One region of the Lentibacillus cibarius genome, then DNA from elsewhere that is predicted to be linked to it. Evidence: riboswitches for the same ligand, from Rfam matches in the RefSeq annotation. Region 1 holds a riboswitch; each other region holds the start of a gene.
The links. A riboswitch is a leader RNA that binds a small molecule or an ion and turns the genes downstream of it on or off. The one in region 1 is predicted to bind thiamine pyrophosphate.
Positions count from the first base shown of each region.

Region 2: another riboswitch for thiamine pyrophosphate. It lies ahead of FFL34_RS01435 (ECF transporter S component); the one in region 1 lies ahead of FFL34_RS00425 (thiamine phosphate synthase).
Region 3: another riboswitch for thiamine pyrophosphate. It lies ahead of tenA (thiaminase II); the one in region 1 lies ahead of FFL34_RS00425 (thiamine phosphate synthase).

Region 1 covers NZ_VCIA01000001.1:73,067-81,159, forward strand. Annotated here, with positions in the region: gene FFL34_RS00400 (Y-family DNA polymerase) at 1-1,217, shown strand, start outside; gene FFL34_RS00405 (thiazole biosynthesis adenylyltransferase ThiF) at 1,459-2,475, opposite strand; gene FFL34_RS00410 (thiazole synthase) at 2,475-3,239, opposite strand; gene thiS (sulfur carrier protein ThiS) at 3,241-3,444, opposite strand; gene thiO (glycine oxidase ThiO) at 3,441-4,562, opposite strand; gene FFL34_RS00425 (thiamine phosphate synthase) at 4,559-5,152, opposite strand; TPP riboswitch at 5,264-5,374, opposite strand; gene carB (carbamoyl-phosphate synthase (glutamine-hydrolyzing) large subunit) at 5,511-8,093, opposite strand, start outside.
Region 2 covers NZ_VCIA01000001.1:281,191-289,283, forward strand. Annotated here, with positions in the region: gene FFL34_RS01425 (energy-coupling factor transporter transmembrane component T family protein) at 1,727-2,503, opposite strand; gene FFL34_RS01430 (ABC transporter ATP-binding protein) at 2,517-3,995, opposite strand; gene FFL34_RS01435 (ECF transporter S component) at 4,007-4,597, opposite strand; TPP riboswitch at 4,921-5,044, opposite strand; gene FFL34_RS01440 (methionine ABC transporter ATP-binding protein) at 5,337-6,086, shown strand; gene FFL34_RS01445 (methionine ABC transporter permease) at 6,079-6,741, shown strand; gene FFL34_RS01450 (MetQ/NlpA family ABC transporter substrate-binding protein) at 6,755-7,597, shown strand.
Region 3 covers NZ_VCIA01000001.1:713,555-721,647, forward strand. Annotated here, with positions in the region: gene FFL34_RS03605 (Eco57I restriction-modification methylase domain-containing protein) at 1-689, opposite strand, end outside; gene guaC (GMP reductase) at 859-1,842, shown strand; TPP riboswitch at 1,938-2,038, shown strand; gene tenA (thiaminase II) at 2,132-2,818, shown strand; gene FFL34_RS03620 (ZIP family metal transporter) at 3,233-4,048, shown strand; gene FFL34_RS03625 (NUDIX hydrolase) at 4,075-4,716, opposite strand; gene FFL34_RS03630 (ISL3 family transposase) at 5,202-6,395, opposite strand; RNA gene ssrA (transfer-messenger RNA) at 6,900-7,241, opposite strand; gene smpB (SsrA-binding protein SmpB) at 7,363-7,830, opposite strand; gene rnr (ribonuclease R) at 7,987-8,093, opposite strand, start outside.

The DNA of each region.
Region 1 (8,093 bases):
GTATTGATATGCGCTCCTTTTATGCGAGTGTCGAAGCCGTGAAACGAGGGTTGGATCCAATGACTGCCCAGCTGGCTGTCGTCGGTGACGTGAACAGGCCGGGGAGCATCGTCCTGGCCGCCTCTCCGGCATTAAAGAAAAAGCACGGCATCAGTAATGTCAGTCGCTTTTTTGAACTGCCTAATGACCCTGACATTGTCATTGCACCGGCACACATGGCAGACTATTTAGCAGTGTCCATAGAAATCACCAAACTGCTTAACCAGTATGTCCCGAAAGAAGCGATTCATCCGTATTCGGTTGATGAGGTCTGGGTAACGGTGAACGGAATGGAGAAATTATTTGGCAGCCGGTGGCAAGTTGCCGCTTCCATCAAACGCGATATCCTGGAAAATTTCGGCATCACCTGTTCAATCGGAATAGGTGACAATAAATTCCTTGCTAAAGTGGTGATGGACCTATACGCCAAAAAAGAGGGCATAGCAGCATGCACGTATGAAGATGTCCGGGAAAAACTATGGCCACATCCAGTGCAGGATATTTGGGGAATCGGCCGGCAAATGCAGCGCAATCTAAACCGGATGGGGATTATTACGCTCGGACAGCTCGCTCGTTTTCCGTTTAAGCAATTAACAAAACGGTTTGGGATTATGGGGGAACAGTTATATTGGCATGCCTGGGGGGTTGACTTAAGTCCTGTCCTCGGCAACTTTACAAAAACAGAACAAAAAGGATTTGGTCATGGCATCTCGTTATTGCGTGATTACTCCAACGATGAAGTAGCTGTCTGTATGCTCGATTTGTGTGAAGAAGTATGCAGAAGAGCACGAACAGCAAATAAAGCCGGCCGAACCATTCATCTTGGTATAGCTTATTCCAAGACGTCAGGAGGCGGGTTTAGCCGATCGAGGTCCATTCCGCTGCCAACCAATAGTACCATGGACATGTATCATGTTTGTATGGAGCTGTTTGGTGAATTTTATGACGGAACAAGTGATATAAGACATGTTTATGTAACATTGGGCAATCTGCATGACGACTATGGTGATGCGCAATTGAGTTTATTTGAAGACACTGCCGGAAAAAAAGCTATCGGCTACGTGATGGATAACATTCGTGCAACATACGGATCCACTGCCATTTTACGTGCTACAAGCTATACAAAAGCGGGAGTTACTATCGACCGAAGCGCAAAAATAGGTGGGCATCAAGCATGATACCAATCGTCAATTAACTCCACCTCACAAAAAATTGACGTTCATCTTATTTTTCCAGCTCATCTTTATCTATCATTCTTACAAAATCAGTATTTTTATCATGAAAACACCCTTTGGACAATGATATCCAAAGGGAAGTGTTTTATTTCTAAGGGAAGCCCTTGGCGCAATGTCAGCAATTGTGTTGTGGCATAGAATAATACAACCAAAGTCATCTCATTCATATTCGTTCCACACGTCTCTAGGCGAGATATTTGTGATAGAGTGATTTTGCCTTTACTTCATCATTTGTCCCATGCACAAGTACACGACCATCCTTAAACATCACCATGCGATTCTCACCGGTCTTAAATTGCAATAAAAAGTCATTCTGTTCTACTTTGCCAAGTTTGGATAAGGATGCGGCAACAGTCTCCAAATCCCTTTGTTCGTTTGCTGCCGGCCGAATTTGCACGGTATCCCGGCCGCAAAGGACTGCAGTCTTCATTTTATTGTCATACGTCAAGAATGGATAAGTCGCCTCGGATCCGCATGATGAACATGCTGCCTTTTTTACTTTAGAAACGTTGATTGATGCGTGCTGGTTTGTCCATAGATCAAAGGAAATTAATTCACGGCGTACGTATTCCCAGTTTTCTGTTAATATCTTAAGTGCTTCAGCCGTTTGATGGGCAACGACTAACTGTACAACCGGAGAAATCACCCCTCCCGTATCACAGGTCATGCCACCAATAGGAACATCTTCCATCAGACAATGCAGGCATGGTGATGTTCCCGGAATAACGGTAAAACTGACGCCGTAACTGGCAACAATTGAACCGTAAATCCATGGAATTGCATATTTCTGCGATATATCATTCATAATCATACGAATGTCAAAATTGTCAGTAGCATCGATGATTAAATCGATCCCATGAACAAATTGTTCCATTTCTAAAGGTGTAATATCAACAATGTGTGCGTTAATTTTCACGTCGGAATTGATTGTTTCCAACCGTTTTTTTGCAGCAATTGCTTTAGGCATATGATTTCTGGCGTCTTCCTCGGTGTATAATTGCTGGCGTTGCAGGTTGCTCCATTCGACATAATCACGATCTGCTATAGTAATAGTGCCAACGCCGGACCGGACCAATATTTCCGCATTTCCGGTACCGAGCGCCCCCGCACCAATAACTAATACGTGCTTATTTTGCAGCAGTGCTTGACCTTCCTCGCCAATGCCGGAAAATAACATCTGTCTGGAATAGCGTTCCTGCATTATACACTGATTCCTTCCATTGGACTGCTGGCAGTTGCGTATCGTTTTTTCGGAATACGCCCTGCCTCATAGCCAAGCCGTCCCGCTCGAACAGCCAGCTTCATCGCTTCAGCCATTTTAACAGGGTGTGCTGCAGCAGAAACCGCTGTGTTCAACAATATACCGTCAGCACCGAGCTCCATTGCCGCCGTTACATCATTAGGGGAACCTATTCCGGCATCAACAATAATAGGAACAGTTGCTTGCTCAATAATTAAGCTTAAATTAAGAGGATTAATAATACCTTGACCAGAGCCAATCGGTGATGCACCGGGCATAATCGCGTGTGCACCGGCATCGGCAAGCCGTTGGGCGAGCACAACATCATCCGACGTGTATGGCAAGACTGTAAACCCTTCCTTTACCAGTTCTTCTGTTGCTTTTAATGTTTCAACAGGATCGGGAAGCAACGTCTTGTCACAGCCGATTACTTCCACTTTAATCATGTCACAAAGACCGGACGCTTTCGCCAGCTTTGCCGTACGAACAGCTTCCTCAGCCGTTTTCGCTCCCGCTGTATTTGGAAGCAGGCTGTACTTTTCCACGTCAAGTTTCTCCAAAAAGTTTGGCTGTGATGGCTCAAAAATGTTCATCCGTCGTACCGAAAAAGTCAGTACTTCTGTTTCCGAGACATCCACTGCCTCTTTTTGTGTATCGAAATCCGGATATTTTCCTGTACCTAAAAATAGTCTTGAATGAAATTGTTTATCTCCAATAGTTAACATCTCAACCGCCTCCTACAAATTGTACGAACTCAATTTTGTCACCGTCTGTTATTTGCTTATCAACGTGAGTAGATTTTTCTAAGATATCGCCATTATGTTCCACAATGACACCGGGATTCGTGATATTCAAATGCAGCTTGACATCTTCAATCGTTTTCACTGTTTCCGGCACATGTATCTCATTGCCATTTACGTTTAGCTTCACGAGTTCACCTCCTCCAAAAGCTTACGGTCAATCGCAAACGTATCATCAACTGGTTTGCCTTCTAATAAGTCAGCTACAAGTATACCTGTAATCGGACTAAGCAGAATCCCATTCCGAAAATGGCCGGCTGCAACAGATAAGCCATTTACATGAGGGCACCTACCAATGTAAGGTAAGTCGTCACCTGTTTGCGGTCGGATACCTGCCCAAGCATTTTCCCATTTGGCCTCCTTCAACGCCGGAATCATGTTTGTAGCATTTGCTATCAGGCCTGACAAGCCATGCAAATGTACAGTTTGATCGAAATCACCGGGCTTTTGTGTGGCGCCAATGATCAACCTTCCTCCAGACTTTGGTACAATGTAACCATTTGTCAGAAAGATACTAGAGGATATCATTTGCTGATCATGCTGAACTGCAAAACATTCCCCTTTCACAGGATAAACATCTAGTGATTCACCGGCTTTTTGGAGGATGTGGCTGCTCCATGCTCCACCTGCAACAACTATTTCCTCGGCATAATAGGTACCGGCAGTAGTTTTGACCCCAATAATACGATTATCTTTCCGTATAAAACTGTCGACTTTCGTATATTCCAGCATATCTGTACCTAAAACAGCGGCCGATTGAGCAAAAGCTTTAGACAATAGCGGCGCAGAAACCTGTCCGTCATTCGGTATATAGAAACCACCTAAGGCAGCAGCAGAAAGTTCCGGTTCTTTCATCCTTATTTTTTCTGCCGATAACCATTCCGCCTCTTGCCCCATCGATCGCTGTAGTGCTGCAACAGATTTTAAATGGGTAAGTTCATCTTCTGTTTGGGCCACTTTTAAAATACCGGTTTGTTTGAGTTCGATATCTATGCCGGAGAGGGATTTTAGTTCCTCAGCTACCACCGGAAACATCGCCCTGCTTTGTTGGGCCAATGGAAAAAGCTGATGATCACCTTCCAGTTCTGACTGCGCACCTAACATTCCTGCTGCCGCGCTGGAGGCCTTTTTCGCCATCCCATCTTTTTCAATGATCAGCACTTGCATGTTTCGTTTACTTAGTTGATATGCAATGGAACTTCCCATCACTCCCCCGCCAACGATAATTGCGTCATAATGCTGTTTCATTTTATTCCCCCTGCTAGACATTCTTGATATTTCTTCACAGCTTTCAGTGGATCTCGCGCCAGCAAAATTCCTGACAAAACCGCAATACCACTGGCACCACTTTGCAAAACAAGTTGAGCATTTTCGGGCGTTATTCCGCCAATGGCAATAACGGGTGCCGTTGTGTTATGGGTAACTTCCTCCAGTTGTTTCACCCCTCTAGGTGCTATTCCTGGTTTTGAACCGGTTTCAAAGATATGCCCATAAATGAGATAATCTGCACCATGACCGGCGGCATCAATAGCTTCCTTAACTGAATGAACCGAACAGCCAACGCGCAAGTGACGATAGAATTTTTTTACCTCCGTTACGTCCATGCTTTCATTGGTAAGCTGAATTCCATATGTTTTCATCACGTGTGCTACATTAACACGAGTGTTCACAACGAGTTTGTTACGGGGAACACCTTCTTCAATAAGTAAATCAATTGCTTCTATCATTTCATTATCTGTCCACGAAGGTTCGCGGAGATGAACGAAGTCTATATATGGATGTATATCCTTTATAATCGACACAAATTGCGCTCTAGTCTGTTGCCCGGTCGAAATCACATGAAGCTCTTTAATCGCAACCCCTCCCTTTCGGACGTTCAGCTAAACACAAAAAACCACTTTCCTGTATCAATCCGGAAAGTGGTTAGCTCGGTAATTTAATAGATAAACGACCTCGTCCCACCACTTCCCTGCGCCGGTATTAACCGTGTCAAGTTCAAAGAGTCCCAAAGTCAAGCACTTTGATCTCAGCCTTTTAGAAAGGCACCCCTAGTGGAAATCGCAAAATTATTAAGTTATGAATTAAATTTATCACGAAGATTTTAAAATGTCAATTAAATATTTTGTCCTCATAGTTCAACGTAACTAATCGTTAAAAAAGTATAGCAAAAGGTGGGCGGTCTCTAACTACGCTTTTTTACACGGAAACACTTGTAAGGCGTTTTTTATAGTACTGTTGTAAAGTGGCAACAGAAAAATCATCATCAGCTTGCCAACATTCCATTACTGTTTTTAATGTGTCGATACAGGTAAATAACGCTACTTGGTTGTTCGTTGCCAATTTTCTGGCCACATCGCCACTTTTTTTCTGCTGTACACCTGATGGAATAATCACCGCACCTGCAAGTGACCGTTCGTGAAATAGCGTGTGCAACGCTTCCGGGCTGTTAGCCACCGTTTCGTTTTCGATTCCGCATGCTCGCAGATAAGAACTTGTTCCGGGTGTTGCCAATAAATGAAATCGCGCAGCCAGTTTTTCCAGCAATGGGGCGGCTAAGATTTTTTCTCTGTCAGCAATAGAACAGAAAAGACCGGTTTTCGATGGGTTTGTCTCCAGTGTAAGGGAAGGTATACCCGTTGCTTTAGCAAGCGCTTTTTCATAGCTTGTATCTAGTCCAAGTATTTCCCCTGTTGATTTCATAACAGGACCTAATAATGGATCCATCCCTTCCATCTGAGCCGAAGAAAAGACTGGTGCTTTTACTGCATAGTATCCAAGTGTTTCAGGCAATACATCCTTTCCAAGCATCATACCAAGTTGTACATGGACAGCATTATCGACCATAGCTGTATCCGTAAGTTTGCTGACCATTGGAACTGTTCTGGAAGCACGTGGATTTACTTCTAACACATAAACGGTATCATCACTGACAACAAATTGAATATTTATCATACCGACAATGTTTGTTTTTTGGCAAATGGCTTTTGTGTAATCCAGCAATTTTTCCTGTTGCCTTACGGTTAAATGAACAGGAGGCATAACAGCAATACTATCGCCGGAATGTACTCCTGCCCGTTCAATGTGCTCCATTATAGCAGGGACCATAATGTTTTGCCCGTCACTGACACAGTCCAATTCCACCTCAAGGCCTTGAATATATTTATCAATCAAAATCGGCCAGCTTCGTTCATTCAGCTGTTTTATTTCTTGGAGGTAGGAATCCAAGGCATGTTCATGGTAAATAATCTGCATTAACTCCCCACCAATAACATAGGAAGGCCTTACAAGCACAGGGTACCCAATTTTTTCAGCACGCAACTTTATATCATCCATACGATAAGCCATTTCTCCCTGAATATGCGGAATGTTCAATTGGTGTAGTATTTTGTAAAATAGATTGCGATCTTCCAACTGATTTACGGTATCAATCGGTGTTCCATAAATATATACACCTGCTTCTGCTAATTCTTCGGCAAGATCAAGTGCTGTTTGGCCGCCAAATTGAATCAGCGCACCGGATATATTCTCATATTGAATAACGGATAAAACATCTTCAGCTGTTAATGGTTCAAAATAGAGGTGGTCCGCCACAGAACTATCTGTACTTACCGTTTCCGGATTATTATTGATTATCACGGTTGTATACCCCGCCTTTTTTAAAGCATACGCGGCATGGACACAACTATAATCAAACTCCATTCCTTGCCCGATGCGAATTGGTCCCGAGCCTATAATAAGCACTTTATCCTTCTCGTTAGGCTGTGATTTCGTATAAAGGTCTCCTTGCCATGTGGAATAGTAGTATGGTAAATGATTTTCAGTTATAACCGTTTGATACGCAGGGGTTAGTCCCATACTGTTTCGTTTTTCTCTAATTGCACTTTCAGTTGTCTGTAAACATGCAGCCAACGCTGTATCACTGATTTGCAGTTCTTTCGCTTGTATCATCATTTCTTGTGAAATAGATTGCAGAGACATGGTTGTCAGCTGTTCCTCCATTTCCACAATGTGATTAATATTCTCCAGAAAGAACGTGCTGATTGCTGTCATTTCTTCGAGTTCTTGTATTGTTTTTCCTCGGCGAAGTGCCTCAGCAACTGCGAATAGTCTTAGGTCAGTTGGTGCTTGCATGTGTTCAAACAACGCTGTTTCTTCCAAATCACCTACCATAGAATGCCGGAAGCTGTACATGTTACAATCTAATGAACGAATGGCCTTGTTTAAAGCTGCAGCAAATGAACGGTCAATTGCCATCGTTTCCCCTGTTGCCTTCATTTGGGTACCCAATGTCCGGTTTACTTCAGGAAATTTATCGAAAGAAAAGCGCGGTATTTTCACGACCGTATAGTCAATTTCAGGCATATAGACAGCTTTATCCTGGACAGGAAAATAATCTTTCAAATGACTATTAAGTGCACATTTCGTCGCTAGCAAAGCAATCGGACAGCCGGTTGCTTTGGAAGCTAACGCGGAAGATCGGCTAACACGCGGATTTACCTCAATTACATAATAATCATTTGTTGATGGTGACATGGCAAATTGTATGTTACAAGCCCCTACAATCCCTAAATTACGGATAATTTTTACGGCTGCATCACACAACAGCTTATTCTGTGTTTGTGACAGTGTTTGAACTGGTGCCGTAACAACAGAATCACCCGTATGTACACCAACAGGGTCAACGTTTTCCATACCGCAAACAATGACACACGTATCACTTTTATCCCGAATAACTTCAAACTCAACTTCTTTCCAGCCCTTAATGCTTTTTTCAACTAA
Region 2 (8,093 bases), 210 kb from region 1:
TGCTCCTGAAAAAAATCCAAAATCAACCATAAAAAAGGTGACAACCTCACCTCCATAAATTAAACTACATTTTTCTTCCTCAGCTGTGCCTTTGTAACTCCTTTTTACAAATCTCCCCCATCTCCCTCGATCCCTTATCCCACTTGACCTCAACCCTTGTTTCATCCATAGAAATCCCGTCTTTCATCCCTTACATGAAGGAGATTTAACTCTTATTTTTACTATTTATTTTAAGAAATTTAATACAAATAACCAGGCAGTTTAGTCAAAAAAATAATAGTTTGTCGCTCTTGGTTTCTTCTTTTCAACAGTCGAATATTGGGATGAACACTACAATGATTGGTCAAAGGATAGAATTGACCACGTCAAGACATTCGTTCAATTACGCAAAGGTTTTCAAAAAACGTGGGTTCGTAAATTGTGACACGTGATTCGCAAAATGAATAAATTCCCCCACAATGCAAATAATAAACCTATCCCTAACAAAAGAGGTGAGTCACCCATGGAACGTTTAATGTTAAAAGGCCTGTTGGCCGCGTGTGTCGGAATTTTACCCTTCATATTCAAAAAGGGACCTTTACCAATTTTAATCATTGCCTTCCTTTTTAAATAACCATATCCCCAATAACCAAGGTGTAACAAAACCACCCAATATATTTACCCACATAATTATCACCTGTTATGATATTTTGTGTAATTAAATACATAAATATGCTTAATTGAATTATTCTGTTAGTTAGCTTAAGTACATTTTTCCCCATCTCTTCGCTACCTGTTATTCAAGAATAGTCAGCAATAGGTAAGCGTCTAAATTTATCTTCGGCTTTTCTTTTGCTCCACACGAACAAACTGTAATATTGGTGAATCCAACAAAAATACCCCTCTCTTTTATTCCGTTATCTGACCCTACAATGTCAATTTAGGCGCTTTTTCCGGATTAGCCTCCGTTAACGCAATAAATTTTAGTTTAATTTTTTTGATAGTAACATAAAAATGTCAACTAATACCCCATCAATGATACCTATAAAAACCCAAACGTACTAAAGTCATTCATCAAATTAGGTAAGTTAACAATCAAAAATAAACCAAATATAATTCCTAAAAAAAGAGAAAAAGCAACATTTTAATCCCCCCTTGTTAAAAATTCCTGCCCTATTGTTTAGTAAATTTACTGAAGTCCATGATTAAGTATTTGGCTTCTTATAACTTCATTCCCAAAAGTAAACCACAAGAGTAATAATAAAACTATAATCCCCATTATAAGGCTGAACCAAGCAAAGTATTTATTTTCTTTATTTATCAATGGATTAAAGTACAATTAATAATACTCCAAACGCGAGAGTAATTACTACCGAAAGTTGTCTTGATAAGGTTTCAAAGACCATTGCTCTCACCCCTTTAAAGAATTTTAATATCAGTATGTCACTCCTTGCTAATTAGATTAGAATAATGAGAACGTATTTCACTATATAAGTACCAAAAACTTTGTCAACAACACTGCACCAGGATGCCAAAGTGCCGGTCAACGATCAAGTCCTTTTTTAGAAGTATCTAAAAGCTAGATTATATCTTCATTACTTCTTAAACTCATTAGCTGCGTTACCTTGCAATATGATCCTTCAATAACAATCTGAGTACAATTTTTTAACCCGCAAAAGCGCCGTTTGCTGAACACTGGATAACAAAGAAAATAATAGCCAAAAAATAACGTCTCGATTAAAGAAGGTTAAACAGAGACATACGGTATATGCGTTGATGCATAAAAACTTATAACCAAAAGTACAAGAACATATAATATAAATGTATAGTCATACGGGGAATAACTAAAGTTATAGTAGTAGGTACGGTTCTTATCATCAGAAAATTGCTTCGCCTCCATCGCTACTGCAATCCGATGGGCGCGTCGAATACTACCTGATAAAAGCGGGACAGCATAGGATTTTATCTTAAAAAAGATGGACTTGAGACCTTTTTGTTTTTTAACACCTCGAACTTTCATGGCATATCGAATGGTTTGAAATTCTTCCTTCATAATCGTGATTAGTCGTAATGCAGCCATAAAACTATACGCATATTTCGGCTTTAATTTTGCTTGCTGCATTAACGAATAGAATAAATTCACTGGTTTTGTTGTTAATGCAAAGGTTAGACCCATCATTGCAAAGATAAGAGCACGAAAATCAACTAGTAATCCCGTAAAAAAGCTCTCTTCTGTTATATGAACAAGTCCCCACTTAAACCATGTCGTCTCCCCTTGTCCAAACATTACCATGGCTGATGATGTTGATATAAAAATGAAACAGAACGGAACGACTAAAAGCAAAATAAATTTAAGCGGATAACCAGTAAACAATAAAAATAGAATGAGAAAACCAACACTTAGATTCATCATATAATTTAGATTATCAATAAATAAGACGGCAATGCAGAGTATACATACAACCAAAAGTTTTAAACTGGGATTCACACGATGGAGCCATGTTTCCTTTCCCAATAAAGTCATCTGACTCCTCCTTTTAAAGAACCACGCCTGCTTCAAGACTGGACTTTTTGAATTCCGTTTTGTTCTGGCGTTCAGATTGTTCATCTTTCATTACTTTACCGTTTTCTACCGTCCAAATTCTTGTAGCGAAATACTTGGATATTTGTTCGTCATGGGTAACCATTATAAAGGTTGTACCTTGACGGCGATATTGTTCAATCCATTCCAATAAAGCAAATGTATTTCTGGAATCCTGTCCAAATGTCGGTTCATCCAATAGAATAATCTGCTGCTCCTTAATTATTGATGCAGCAACACTTAACCGGCGCTTTTGTCCCATCGATAGCTGAAAAGGATTTTTATCCTGATGATTAGCTAGTCGAAAAACATGAAGAAGTTCAGCGACACGCTGTTCAATTAGATGTGGATCGGTATTGTCTATTCGCAACGAATAAGCAATTTCTTCATAAACAGAATTCGCTACAAATTGAAGTTCTGGATTTTGAAACACAAATGTCATTTGTTCATGTAAATTTTTTACTTTTTTAATTGGTATTCCCATTAATTCGTATTTTCCCGTCGTTTTTATGAACTGCATCAGCGCATGCAAAAATGTACTCTTCCCAGCGCCATTATCCCCACGAATGACAATCCACTCACCGCCAGAAACCTGTTGTTCATCAACGGAGATTTTAATTTCCTTGTTTCGATAGCCTTTAAATTGTTGTAATCTTAAAAGGTTATTATTGTTGACACTTACTTCACGCTGAACGGGATGTTCTGCAAGATAATCATCCCAGACGCCCGGAAACCAAATTCCCTGTCTTTTCATCTCCTGTTTATAATTAGAGAAAATCATATCCTTTGGTCCATCAGCAATAATCTCTCCATTTTCGTTAAATAGGATAATCCGGTCAATAAATTCCAGCACATGATCAATTTTATGTTCGACGACAAGTACAGTCTTATTTTCACTAACATTTTTTATAACATCCCATATATCCTTCGTTCCAACTGGATCAAGCATCGCTGTTGGCTCATCTAAAAATAAAACGTCTGGATTAAGAGTAAGAACGGATGCAATAGCAAGCCGCTGTTTCATGCCTCCTGATAAAGATGCTATGGGTGTATGAATGTCCTGCAACTCCAATGAAACCTCCTTAAGCTGCCGATTAATTCGCTTCTGCATTTTCTCCCTTGGTATTCGGAGATTTTCAAGGACAAAAGCAATCTCTTCATCGACATACGGCATGCAAAACTGGCTGTCTGGATCCTGAAAAACATACCCCCATGATGAAGGGCGCTCTAGTTTGTCAGCTTTTAACGGTACTTCATAAGAATTTGGAATGAGTCCGCTTAACAGCTGCAAAAGCGTTGATTTACCACAGCCAGAAGGTCCTAACAAAAGAACCTTTTCACCTTTTTGAAACGAAACGGATAAATCCTTAAATAAGAGCGATTCGTCACCAGGAAATTTCAGTCTTAAATTCTCAACACGTGTCATTTGTTCCATCTTTATCATCCTTATCTTTCATCCACATCCAATGCATCATAATCTTCTCTGGATGCCGGACGAACAAGATTCGTAACTCCTGTCGTTTCAAGTGCTTTGACAAGATAATAAGCTAAAATACCAGCAAAGAACAGTGAACCGATAGATCGAGCAACTAAATACAAGATTAAGTTCCAAGTCGACAGGGCTAAAATTTCTCCATAAAAACTATCCATAATAACGGAACCTATACATGAAGAGAGACCTGCTAATACAGCTATTGATAAATCAAATCGTTTATAGCGAAATGCCATAAACACGAGTTCTGCAAATAATCCTTGAACCACTCCATATAATAGAACCGTCAATCCCCAAGGTGATCCGAGTAAAAACTCACCAGACGCAGCAGCAATCTCTGCCAATAACGCAACTCCTGGCTTTCGAATGATTAAATAGACGACAGGTGCTGCGATAAACCACATTCCATAAACGAACTGATCAAGGTGCAGACCAATAGGGGTTAATGTATAATATAGCGGGCCCCATAAGATATAAACAATTCCAAATGCAATAGCAATCACAATCGTTACTAGAATATACGTTAATTTCAATCCTTTTGCCATGTATTTTTCTCCTCCTCTAGTCTTTTCCACCTAATGGACCATACTTCTTGTTTGTAAGCCATATTCCAAAATGATAACTCATAAGATAAAATGCTCTTTATTCGTTCTCTATCATCTTCTGAAACTTTTTTCAGCTATGTCATCTCCTCCACTAATAAATGAATGATGAAAACTTGCTGCCCTAATTTCATCTACAGCTTGACGTACTTCCCCTGAAAATTTCATTTCTTCCCCCCCTCCCTAAATTTATAAATAAAAATAAAAAACCACCTTCTTATTACAGAGAAAGTGGTTTTAATTGAAAATAATACATATGTATTGTTTGCAACTAAACGCCACTTCCCTCCGCTGGTATGATCCAGATCAGGTTCTAAGGGTCTTAAAGTCATACTTTAATCTCAGCTCTATGGTGAATTGATCACCTTGAAAGCTCCCCTAGTGGTTTTATTCGTTTATTTACTTGTATCATACTATGTTCAATATATTTGTCAAGGATTACTCAAATATGTTTTTTAAAGAATTACTTTAATTCATATCTATTCTATTCGTTAGTTTATGATAGGTATTTATTTACAATATTAACGGCAGTTCCAAGTGCATATTCTCAACACAATATGCTGTTTTCAGCAAATGTGAGGTTTTAGTCTTTTAGAATTTGTTAGTTAATGACAGCTACGTGAATATAAGTTATAATAAACAGGTTCTGAATCACCTTTCATTTAAGGGAAGGGGGTTTTTTATGATTACTATATATAATGTCAGCAAATGGTTCGGCTCGTTTGAAGCAATTCAATCGGTATCGTTAAGTATTAAGTCGGGCGAAATTCATGGTATTATTGGCGCGAGTGGTGCAGGGAAATCAACGTTACTGCGAATGATGAACTTATTAGAGCAGCCTGATGAAGGAGAAGTTATCATAAATGGTGAAACGCTGAACCATTTAAAAGGTAAGCGAATTCGTCACATACGTCAGTCGTTAGCTATGATCTTCCAAGGGTATCATTTAGTCGGCAATAAAACGGTTTTCGACAATGTCGTCGTGCCGCTAGAATTAGCTAAAGTTCCGAAAACAAACCGGACAGAACAAGTAATGAAGAGTTTGCGTTTTGTGGGTCTCGATACGTTAAAAGATCAGTACCCGGGGCAGCTAAGCGGAGGGCAAAAGCAACGCGTCGCTATTGCGCGAGCGATTGTCAACCAGCCTCAAGTGTTGTTATGTGATGAACCAACGTCATCACTTGACCCGAATACAACAGCGGAAGTGCTCGAAGTATTAAAGCGAATCAATCAAGAATTTGGTGTCACCATTGTCATTGTTACCCACGAAATGGAAGTAATCAAAAGTGTCTGTGAACGAGTGACGGTTATGGCAGATGGTCGCATCTACGAAGAAATTAATATCGATCCGACAGGAGTACATAAAATTGAACATAGCGCCGAAGGTTTTGTCAAACGTTTGAAATCAGGTGGTGACGTCAACAATGCCTGATATATTAGTTGATTATCAAACTGAGATTTGGGTGTCAATTGGCGAGACATTTATTATGGTTGGTTCTTCAATACTAGCGGCATTGTTAATCGGGCTTCCAATTGGCACCTTTTTATTCCTGTGTCGCAAAGGGCAATTGCTTGAAAATCAATTTGTTTTTTCATCCTTGAACTTAATCGTGAACATTATTCGTTCGTTTCCATTCTTGTTACTCGTTATCTTTTTAATTCCGTTCACGCGTTTTATTATTGGAACGGCGATTGGTACAGCAGCTGCGATCGTCCCGATGACCGTTATTGCAATCGCGCACTATTCTCGTCTGGCAGAGCAATCGCTTCTCGATGTCCCTAAAGGCGTGATGGAAGCGGCTGTTTCGATGGGCGCGTCAGTTAAAGATATTATTTTCAAATTTTTGTACGTTGAAGCACGCTCAGCACTCGTCTTAAGCATGACGACATCGACGATTAGTTTTATTTCTTACTCGACGATCATGGGTGTTGTCGGTGGTGGTGGTATCGGTGACTTTGCCATCCGTTATGGTTACCAACAATTTCGAACTGATTTGATGATTTATATCATCATTATTATGGTGATATTTGTGCAACTCATTCAATATGCCGGCATTACATTAGCAAGAAAAATAGACAAACGATAAGGGGAGATTATTGATGAAAAAATGGATTATAATCATGATGGTCGTCCTAATATCTGTGCTAGTCGCATGTAGCGGCAGCAACAACAGTGAGAAGGCAGAAAAATCAAGTGATGACAATAATAATGGCGAGGATAAAGAGCAAACAGTAAGAGTTGCTGTCGTTGAATCACCTATGTTAGACGTTGTAGAAATTGCACAGGAAAATCTCGCCGAAGACAATATTGAAGTAGAGATTGTTGAAATGGGTGACTATATTCAACCAAACGAAGCGCTAGCAAACGAAGAGGTTGATGCGAACTTCTCACAACACGTCCCATTTATGAATCAGTTCAACCAAAACTCAGACGCTAATTTAACAGAGGTTCAGCCAATTTATTATGCTAATTTCGGCCTTTATGCACAAGAATACGCTAGCGTGGAAGAGTTTCCTGATGACGCAACGATTGGTATTGCAAATGATCCGTCTAACATTGACCGTTCCCTTCGCCTGTTAGCTTCACATAATTTAATTGAATTGAAAGAAACAGATAGCGGACAGTACAAATTAGAGGATATTAAAGAAAACTCACACAACTATAGTTTTGAACAAGCAGGTATTACTGCTTTAACTCGTTTGTATGAAGATTTTGATGGCGTTATCGTTAACCCGACACACGCTGGTAACTTAGATTTAACTCCGGCTGACGATGCGCTCATTACAGAAAAAGAAGATAATAAATTCGCAATTACATTAGTCGCGCGTGAAGATAATGCGGACTCAGAATTGATCCAACAGTTAGCTGACGCGATGACGAGCGAAGACGTTCGCAAGTTTTTAAATTCTCGTGAAGGCGAAGCTTCTATTCCGGCATTCTAAAAACCGAATGGTTCACCACCCCTGTGGCATATAGTATTGAAGCGCACCCCAGAAAGTTGTATTTGTCGCACAACTTTTGGGTGCGCTTCACTATAGTGATAGGTAAGACCTTGAAGTTATCGCTAGCTTCTCCCGCACTTCAATCGCACTTACGACTTTCACCACCTACAGCGTTCCAACTAAAGCCAATTTCATTTAATTATCAGCACTTCTTGTGGCTCAATTCTTCCATATCAATAAGTCGATGCTCCCTTGAAAGATAAACCGCTTTTATTCATACGAGAACCTTATTAACGTATTAGAAAATGCCTGATCTTTACCGAAATTGTGTGACCACGTTTCATTTGAGTCAGGAACGTTTTCCACCAATAGAAATAGTGACAGCGTCATTATAAAATTTATCATACATATTTTTGACGTTCGTCAATGAAAACAAAAGCTTATGGTTATGGTCATCAAAAATCACAAAATTCCCTGCAACACAAGACATGATATA
Region 3 (8,093 bases), 640 kb from region 1:
GCATCCGCATGAAATTCCCGTTTTCTGTCATTAATCCAGCTGCCTAACGTCTCCTCTAGCAGCAATTTCGTAACACCCGGCGACGTGTAAAATATCCCGTCTTTCTTCCGTTTCCCTTGCTCCGAGTCAAATGTTTCATTAAGGATATCCGATTTTATTTTTTCAATATCATTGATTGATTGTTCAAAAATATGTCCAAGTATGTTCACATTAAGCTCTACGGAATAATCATAATTGGTTATCCTTTCAAACAACGGAAATATATCATCTTGGATAACTAAACCATCCAATATAATATCCTCTTTAAACAAACCACCATTAAAACGATTAATATTCATATCAGGGTTTCCTTTATCAATCGAAAGGAATAACTCTTTTAGCTGATTCCATATCTTGGTGTCACGCTTTTCAAATGAATGCTTGGACATTTGAACAACGTTTCGGAGAACATTTCTCGGCAGTAAATCGGCATCTTCACAGAAGCAAACAAATATAAACCGATCGAGGATTTTCAACGTCTTTTCAAAAATCACTAACTTATCTAATCCGCTGTTCTGATCCCGCAAATGTTTAAACAATTCCTTCCGTACATGCCGGTAATCCTGATAAAAAACTTTAAGCATTTCTTCTTCCTCTAAATGGCTGAGCTGACGCTTTTTATATTTATGATTAAATATGGCGTTATACATCGGTTCACCCGCTTTTATGTCTAAATTCACTTAGTATTATAGCACAGCGATTTGAACAGTTTATCCGATAGACTCATTTTGACATACAAAAAAGAATCATGTATAGTGTTCAATGTACGAACGTTTAAAACATTTCATTGTATAATATTCGTTTTTAGGGGAGATATTTATGGAAAATGTATTTGACTATGAAGATGTGCAGCTGGTTCCAGCAAAATGCATCGTAAACAGCCGATCCGAATGTGACACGTCCATTACCTTGGGCGGACATACGTTTAAACTTCCTGTTGTTCCAGCAAACATGCAAACGATTATCGACGAAAATATAGCCAATAAGCTTGCTGATGGCGGATATTTCTATGTCATGCACCGGTTTGAACCAGAGAAGCGTTGGGGTTTCATTAAAGACATGCATTCACGTGGACTTATCGCATCAATCAGTGTTGGTGTCAAAGATGAAGAGTATTCATTTATCCAACAGTTAGCCCATGAGCAGCTTATACCAGAATACATTACGATTGATATCGCACACGGGCATGCGAATTCAGTAATAAAAATGATTCAGCATATTAAAGAACACTTGCCCGATAGTTTTGTGATTGCGGGAAATGTCGGCACCCCTGAGGCAGTACGAGAATTGGAGCATGCTGGTGCGGATGCCACTAAAGTTGGTATCGGACCCGGAAAAGTCTGTACTACAAAACTAAAAACGGGCTTCGGAACCGGCGGCTGGCAATTAGCAGCATTAAAATGGTGTGCCAAGGCAGCAAGTAAACCAATCATTGCTGATGGAGGTATTCGTACCCATGGGGATATTGCTAAATCGATTAGGTTCGGTGCGTCGATGGTCATGATTGGTTCACTTTTTGCCGGACACGAGGAATCACCAGGGGAAACGATTGAAAAAGACGGAAAGTGGTATAAAGAGTACTTTGGATCAGCTTCTGAATTTCAAAAAGGCGAAAAGAAAAACGTAGAAGGCAAAAAAATGTATGTGGAGCACAAAGGCTCCTTAAATGATACGCTTAAAGAAATGGAGCAAGATTTGCAATCATCTATTTCTTATGCGGGGGGCAGTCAACTTGAAGCTATCCGTCATGTCGATTATGTGGTCGTGAAGAATTCCATTTTTAATGGGGATCAGGTTTATTAATGACCGCATATGCATTAAAATTCCCCATTTTTAATAAACAGTATTTGACAGTTATCTCTTCATATGTTTTCATTGAATTTAACTGAATAATAAAACGAAAACACTAGGGGAGCATTTTTCTGCTGAGAAAGGTAAGACTTGACCCTTTGAACCTGATCTAGTTCATACTAGCGTAGGGAAGTGGATACGAATGTGCGTAAAACTTTGCCATTTGAATCAATCATACGCTTACCGGTCATACATGATTAGGCGTGCTCCCTCTTAGTGAAATAAGAGAGGAGTTTTTATTATGGCACAGAAATTCAGTAATCGTATTTTTAATCGGGTTAAACCTTTATGGCATACTTATCTGGAGCACCCCTTTGTCAAAGGTATAGGGGAAGGAACGCTCGATGTGGAAAAGTTTAAACACTATATGAAACAAGACTACATTTATTTAGTTGAGTATTCGCGCATCTTTGCCATCGGAGCAGCGAAAGCGCATAACTTAAAAACGATGACCACATTTGCAAACCTCCTGCATGGAACCATGAATGTTGAAATGGATTTACACCGGGAATACGCATCGACATTCGGTATTTCAAATGATGAATTGGAAGCAACCGAACCATCCGCAACTGTGACAGCCTATACAAGCTATATGCTGAATAAAGCACAAAGTGGCGGTGTCGAAAATGCAATCGCAGCTGTTCTGGCATGCGCATGGAGTTATAACTTCATCGGGAAAGAGCTTGCCACATGGCCCAATGCCACAGAACATGAGCTTTATGGCAATTGGGTACAAATGTATTCATCTGAGGAATTTTCCAAGCTTGCCAATGACTGTATCGAATTAATCAATGAAATTGCTGAAGGAAAACCAGAACACGAATTAAAAGAATTAGAGGAGATTGTGGTAAAGACAAGTTACTTTGAATATATGTTTTGGGATATGGCTGAAAATAAATCCACTTGGCCTGTCAAATCAACTGTCTAAAAATAAAGGTTCAAGCTAAATTCGTCACGTTCTATGCCAACCGCTAGCACTAATACGTCGGGACTGGACGTGACTTATCATTTATTTTATACTTCTTATCCTATAAAATCAGGAAACTTCTCCCCCAGGTTGTCTGATTGTCAACAATGGGGGACGTTTTTTGTTCGTACCAGCTTTAACTAAGGAACATAAAAAACTTCGGCACGCACATAACCCTATAGCTAGTGCCGAAGTTTTTTGCTAATATATTCCAAAAGTTTACTTTTAACCGTATACAAAAGACAGTATCATTGACAACAATTTGAAATAATTGTATGATGCGCACGTAACTAAAAGTTTCCCGTGGTAAACATTAAAGTTTATGTTAATTGAAGAACCTTAAATCCTGAACAAAGAAGGGGGAAATATCCCATTATGATTGATTATTTCCTAGATCTAAATCCAATTGCACAAGCAACATTTGCAACCCTTTTTACATGGGGCATGACAGCTTTAGGTGCTGCTCTCGTTTTTACAACAAAGGGCTTCAATCAACGTTTTATGGATAGTATGCTGGGCTTTGCCGGTGGAGTGATGATTGCTGCAAGCTTCTGGTCATTGCTTTCACCGGCATTGGAAAAGGCTGAAGGTGGGCCATTGCCAGCGTGGATTCCGGCCGCAATAGGCTTTTTGCTAGGCGGTATCTTCCTTTGGGCAGCAGATAAATTACTCCCTCACCTTCATCCGGGATTAGCCATGGATGAGGCTGAAGGGATCCATCCGGACAGAAAAAGACGGAGTACGCTTCTAGTTTTGGCAATTACCCTGCATAACATTCCGGAAGGGCTTGCTGTTGGTGTAGCTTTCGGTGCAATAGCCGCTGATTTGCCGACAGCTTCACTTGGTGGTGCCATTGCACTGGCTATCGGTATTGGAATCCAGAACTTTCCAGAAGGCCTTGCCGTTTCTATGCCACTTCGGCGTGAAGGAATGTCTCGTGGAAAAAGTTTTATGTACGGGCAGGCATCCGGAGTTGTTGAGCCAATTGCCGGAATTATCGGGGCACTCGCCGTCACCATTATGCAACCATTATTGCCATATGCATTAAGCTTCGCTGCAGGTGCGATGATTTTCGTTGTGGCCGAAGAAGTTATCCCTGGGTCACAGGAAAATGGGAATAAAGACCTTGCCTCAATGAGTATCATGTTCGGTTTTGCCGTTATGATGATTCTCGACGTCGCATTGGGATAGCGGGATACGAGATAGTCTCCCGTTTCTCACTCCCCGAATTGCGTCCTATCATTAGCCTGAATCAGGCGAACAAAATGACTCATGATCAGCGCAGTCAACCCCCAAATAACATTCCCATTGTACTGATAAAAAAGTTCTTCCCTACTACGGGCGTTCCAGTTGTAGTTTTTTCCTCCTTGAATAAGTTCGAAGGGAAAATCCTTTTCAGGCATGGGCTGGTATGCCACTTTGTATCTTGCAGGTTTAGTTTCTAGAAAGAATGACAGCGGTACCGTAAACACTCGCTCCACCTCTGACTGATTCGGAGTGATCTGCTCCGGCTGTTTGATGATACCCGCAAAAGGATAGACGATTCTTGTTTCGGAAATGAGGTAATCAAGCGGGAATACATCTTGGATAGCTGTCTGTTCCAATCCAAGCTCTTCCGATGTTTCCCTAATGGCGCATTGACATTCATCTAAATCACAGCTATCCATCTTACCACCAGGAAAACAGACGTCTCCCGGCTGACTGCGCATATTCATCGACCTAACCTCAAATAATATATGGGGTTGTCCCTGCTCTGTTTCTATGAGCGGGATAAGAACGCCAAATTCCCGGTATTGTTCCCGCCCAAGAATGGATGGCTTATGGTCTTTAAGCTTTGCGATGATAGCCGACGTATCCAACGCACACACCTCCGTTATTACATTTTTGCTTTTTGCTTATGATATAACTCTTTATTGAAAAAAGGGACAAGTGTGCTTAGCTTAAAATCCTTATCCTTTTCTGAAGCTTATCAATTCAAGCCTTGTCTTATGGTGTTGACGTTTTTATTATAGGGACATCTATAATGATATACTGTCCGATGTTATTACCGAATGAAACACGGGGGGAGCTTTAATGGAAGTATGGGAAGCTGCGTATGTTGCGGGAATAATAGGCGGGGAAGGAAAGCTGCGTCAGGATGGTCGCCTAGAATATTTGCATTAAAATACTTTTAAATCATAGAGCGTTTTATCGTTTAAAGGTACTTTTTCTAATATTTAATAAAACATTTCTACGATAAAATAAAGCGTGAAACTTCCAAATGGAATTTTATGGTTCTCTGTCAAATGTGGTGGTGTGATTTTCACTCCACCATCTCTTTTTACTTCCTAGGCTTTGGGGCATTTTATGCCAAAGCCCTTCTAACCTCTTGTCGCCACAGTATTTTCTTTTTCAAGCGTTTAAAATCTTTAATTCCATATGACATACGTTTGGCCACTTTAATCGTGTTGTTTACACCTTCAATATATCCGTTATTGAACGGGTACATAAAGGACTGTAGAATTTCCTGCCTCCAGCGTTTAAATGTCTTCATGACTTTGTGAAATGCTTCAATATTAGAGGCTTTCATAGCCGATAAACATTCTTCAAATCCTTGGGTCGCTGTGATTTTATCACTTTCTTTAAACCATTGATCGAGCTTGTTTTTTAGTTCATATGCTTCTTTTAATCGGGGATGAATCTGTAGTAATTGATTTACTTTTTCCTTTTGTTCATCAGTTAATTTATATTGGGATTTCCACAATAATTTTTTGCTTCGCTTCATTCGGATTCGTTCATTCTTTTCAAGGTCATGTTGCACTTCTCGCCGCACACTATCCAGCGCCCAATAGACTTGTCGCATAAAGTGAAAACGATCAGCGATGATTAACGGATCACCTAAGGCTTTCTGTACTGCTTGTTTGAAGGATCTGGATAAATCCATGACTACGATTTCAACATTACTGGTGTCACAAGATTTTAAATATCTTTTAATGGTATCTACCTTTCTGTCAGGTAATACATCAATAATCTCTTTATGTTCGATATCAGCTATAACGGTTTGGAATCTTTCCCCACCAGCATCCCCTTTAAATTCATCAATGGCGATTGCACGGGGCAGCACCTTCTTGGTTTTTATGTCCCTGCGATCGAATATACGCAATAACCTGTTAGAACTCATGCCTGTTAATTGTGCAGCAGTCGTGAATGAACCCACACCTGTGTACGTTAATGCAGTTGTTTGAACCGAGCTTGTGCAACGTTGATACCGGTCCACCATTTGAAGTTTTTCATAAAAGGTATGCCGGCAATTCACACACAAATACCGCCTCTTTCTCAAAGAGATTTTCACTGGCTTATTTGATACGATTGGCCCCTGAATCTGCTGATTACGGTAACTATGGACACGCTTAGTTTTTTCCTTACAGAATGGGCACTTCTGCGTTTTCACTTTCGTATAAAGCTCTACATAAAACTTATCTGGTTCACTAGTCATATCCCAAACATCTACATGCTTATCTTTAATCCCCAGCATTTCTATGATAAAATGATTTTGCACTCTTTCCCTCTCCTTTGACCTTTTGTGTGGACAACTCTAGGTTAACAAAAGAGAGGGGATTGAGTGTATTTTTTTGTCTTCATTTGAAGTATTGATAATACTGGAGACACCACCACATTTAGTATAGAGCCAATTTTATGCTTTATATCACACGGTAATAAAAAAACCACCAACATATGTATTGGTGGAGACGGTGGGACGTGCTCTTCCATGCTTTCACATGGCACTGACTATATCTTGAACCTGAATAATCTCAGGTTCTCCGGCGTCTTATGCGAAATAGTGGATTTACCTGTTCTTGGTATCATTCCGCATCCTAGTACTACCTGCTTTTAGGCAGCCTATGAGTCGATACACGGCTGTTGGATTACTCCACATACCGCTCGGTGTTGCCATATTGCTTTAGGAGTGTAACATGTTGCCAAGATCATCTCCACACAACTTAGGTTTCACCGATAAAGCCGGATTATCACTTTTGTGTTACCACAAAAGGCGACTAATAACTAATCGAACCCACGTCCAGAGATATCGCCACTCAGACATCTACACGCATAGTTGGTATATTATCCTTCGCTAACTCTTCAGCCTACCAACAGGCTTCCAAGTAGCTAGTCTGTTTAGTTTCAGCCAGTATCCTCAGACGGTGGAAACTGGAATAGCCCGCTTCATTTGAGACCCTTCAATCTGCCCCACGGGCGAGAGCAGGAAGGATCGCTCTAGGCAGTGCTTAGGCAGCTGCTAGAGCTGGTAATTGTTTTCTTCGCCAGTTATATTTAGGCAATAACGTTTTACGAGCCGTAACCTCGACGCGCAGTCTGAGCTCGATCTATCCCTGTCGAATCCGTAACGTCCCCAAATAATAAAGATGGAGAAAACGCTCGGATAGAACGAGCATTATTTATTTAATTATCATCACGACAATTCTTAGTATAACATATGTGAAGCAAAAGTCAAATCAAGCTGAAGGTTACTGCATACTTTCTTTCACAGCACGGTCAGCGTCACGTTTCATTTGCTTGCGTTTTAGATCTTCCCGCTTATCGTATTTCTTTTTCCCTTTCCCGATTCCGATAAGCACTTTAGCGACACCATTCTTAATATAGACTTTTAACGGTACAAGGGAGTAGCCTTTTTGCTGAATCTGACCGGTGAGCTTATCAATTTCTTTCCGGTGCAGAAGCAATTTACGTGAACGTGTCGGGTCATGGTTAAACTGATTTCCCTGCTCATACGGGGCAATATGCATGTTGACTAGCTGCATTTCTCCGCGGTTGTCGATTCTAGCATGCGAATCCTTCAAGTTCACGCGACCGGCACGGATTGATTTAATTTCTGTCCCCTTCAAAACAATACCGGCTTCAATGGTTTCTTCTATAAAAAACTCATGTCTTGCTTTTTTATTCTGTGCAATTACCTTCCCGGATCCTTTTGGCATACCTACGTCCTCCCACTACTTACGTGAACTTATTTTAACAGATAAAAGCTTATTTTCCAATTATCTACCCAGCTCATTATTTCGCATGGAAAAAGACTAATATGGCGTGTAAATACGCTATATTAGTCTTTTCGCCTCATCTCTCCCCGTTCACGGTCATTTCTTTGCCCTTTTCGCCTTTATTTTCTTCCGCCCTTTTTTCTTCGGCGCCGGGGTAGGATTCACTAGTTCAAAGTCAACGACACGCTCGTCTAGATTCACCT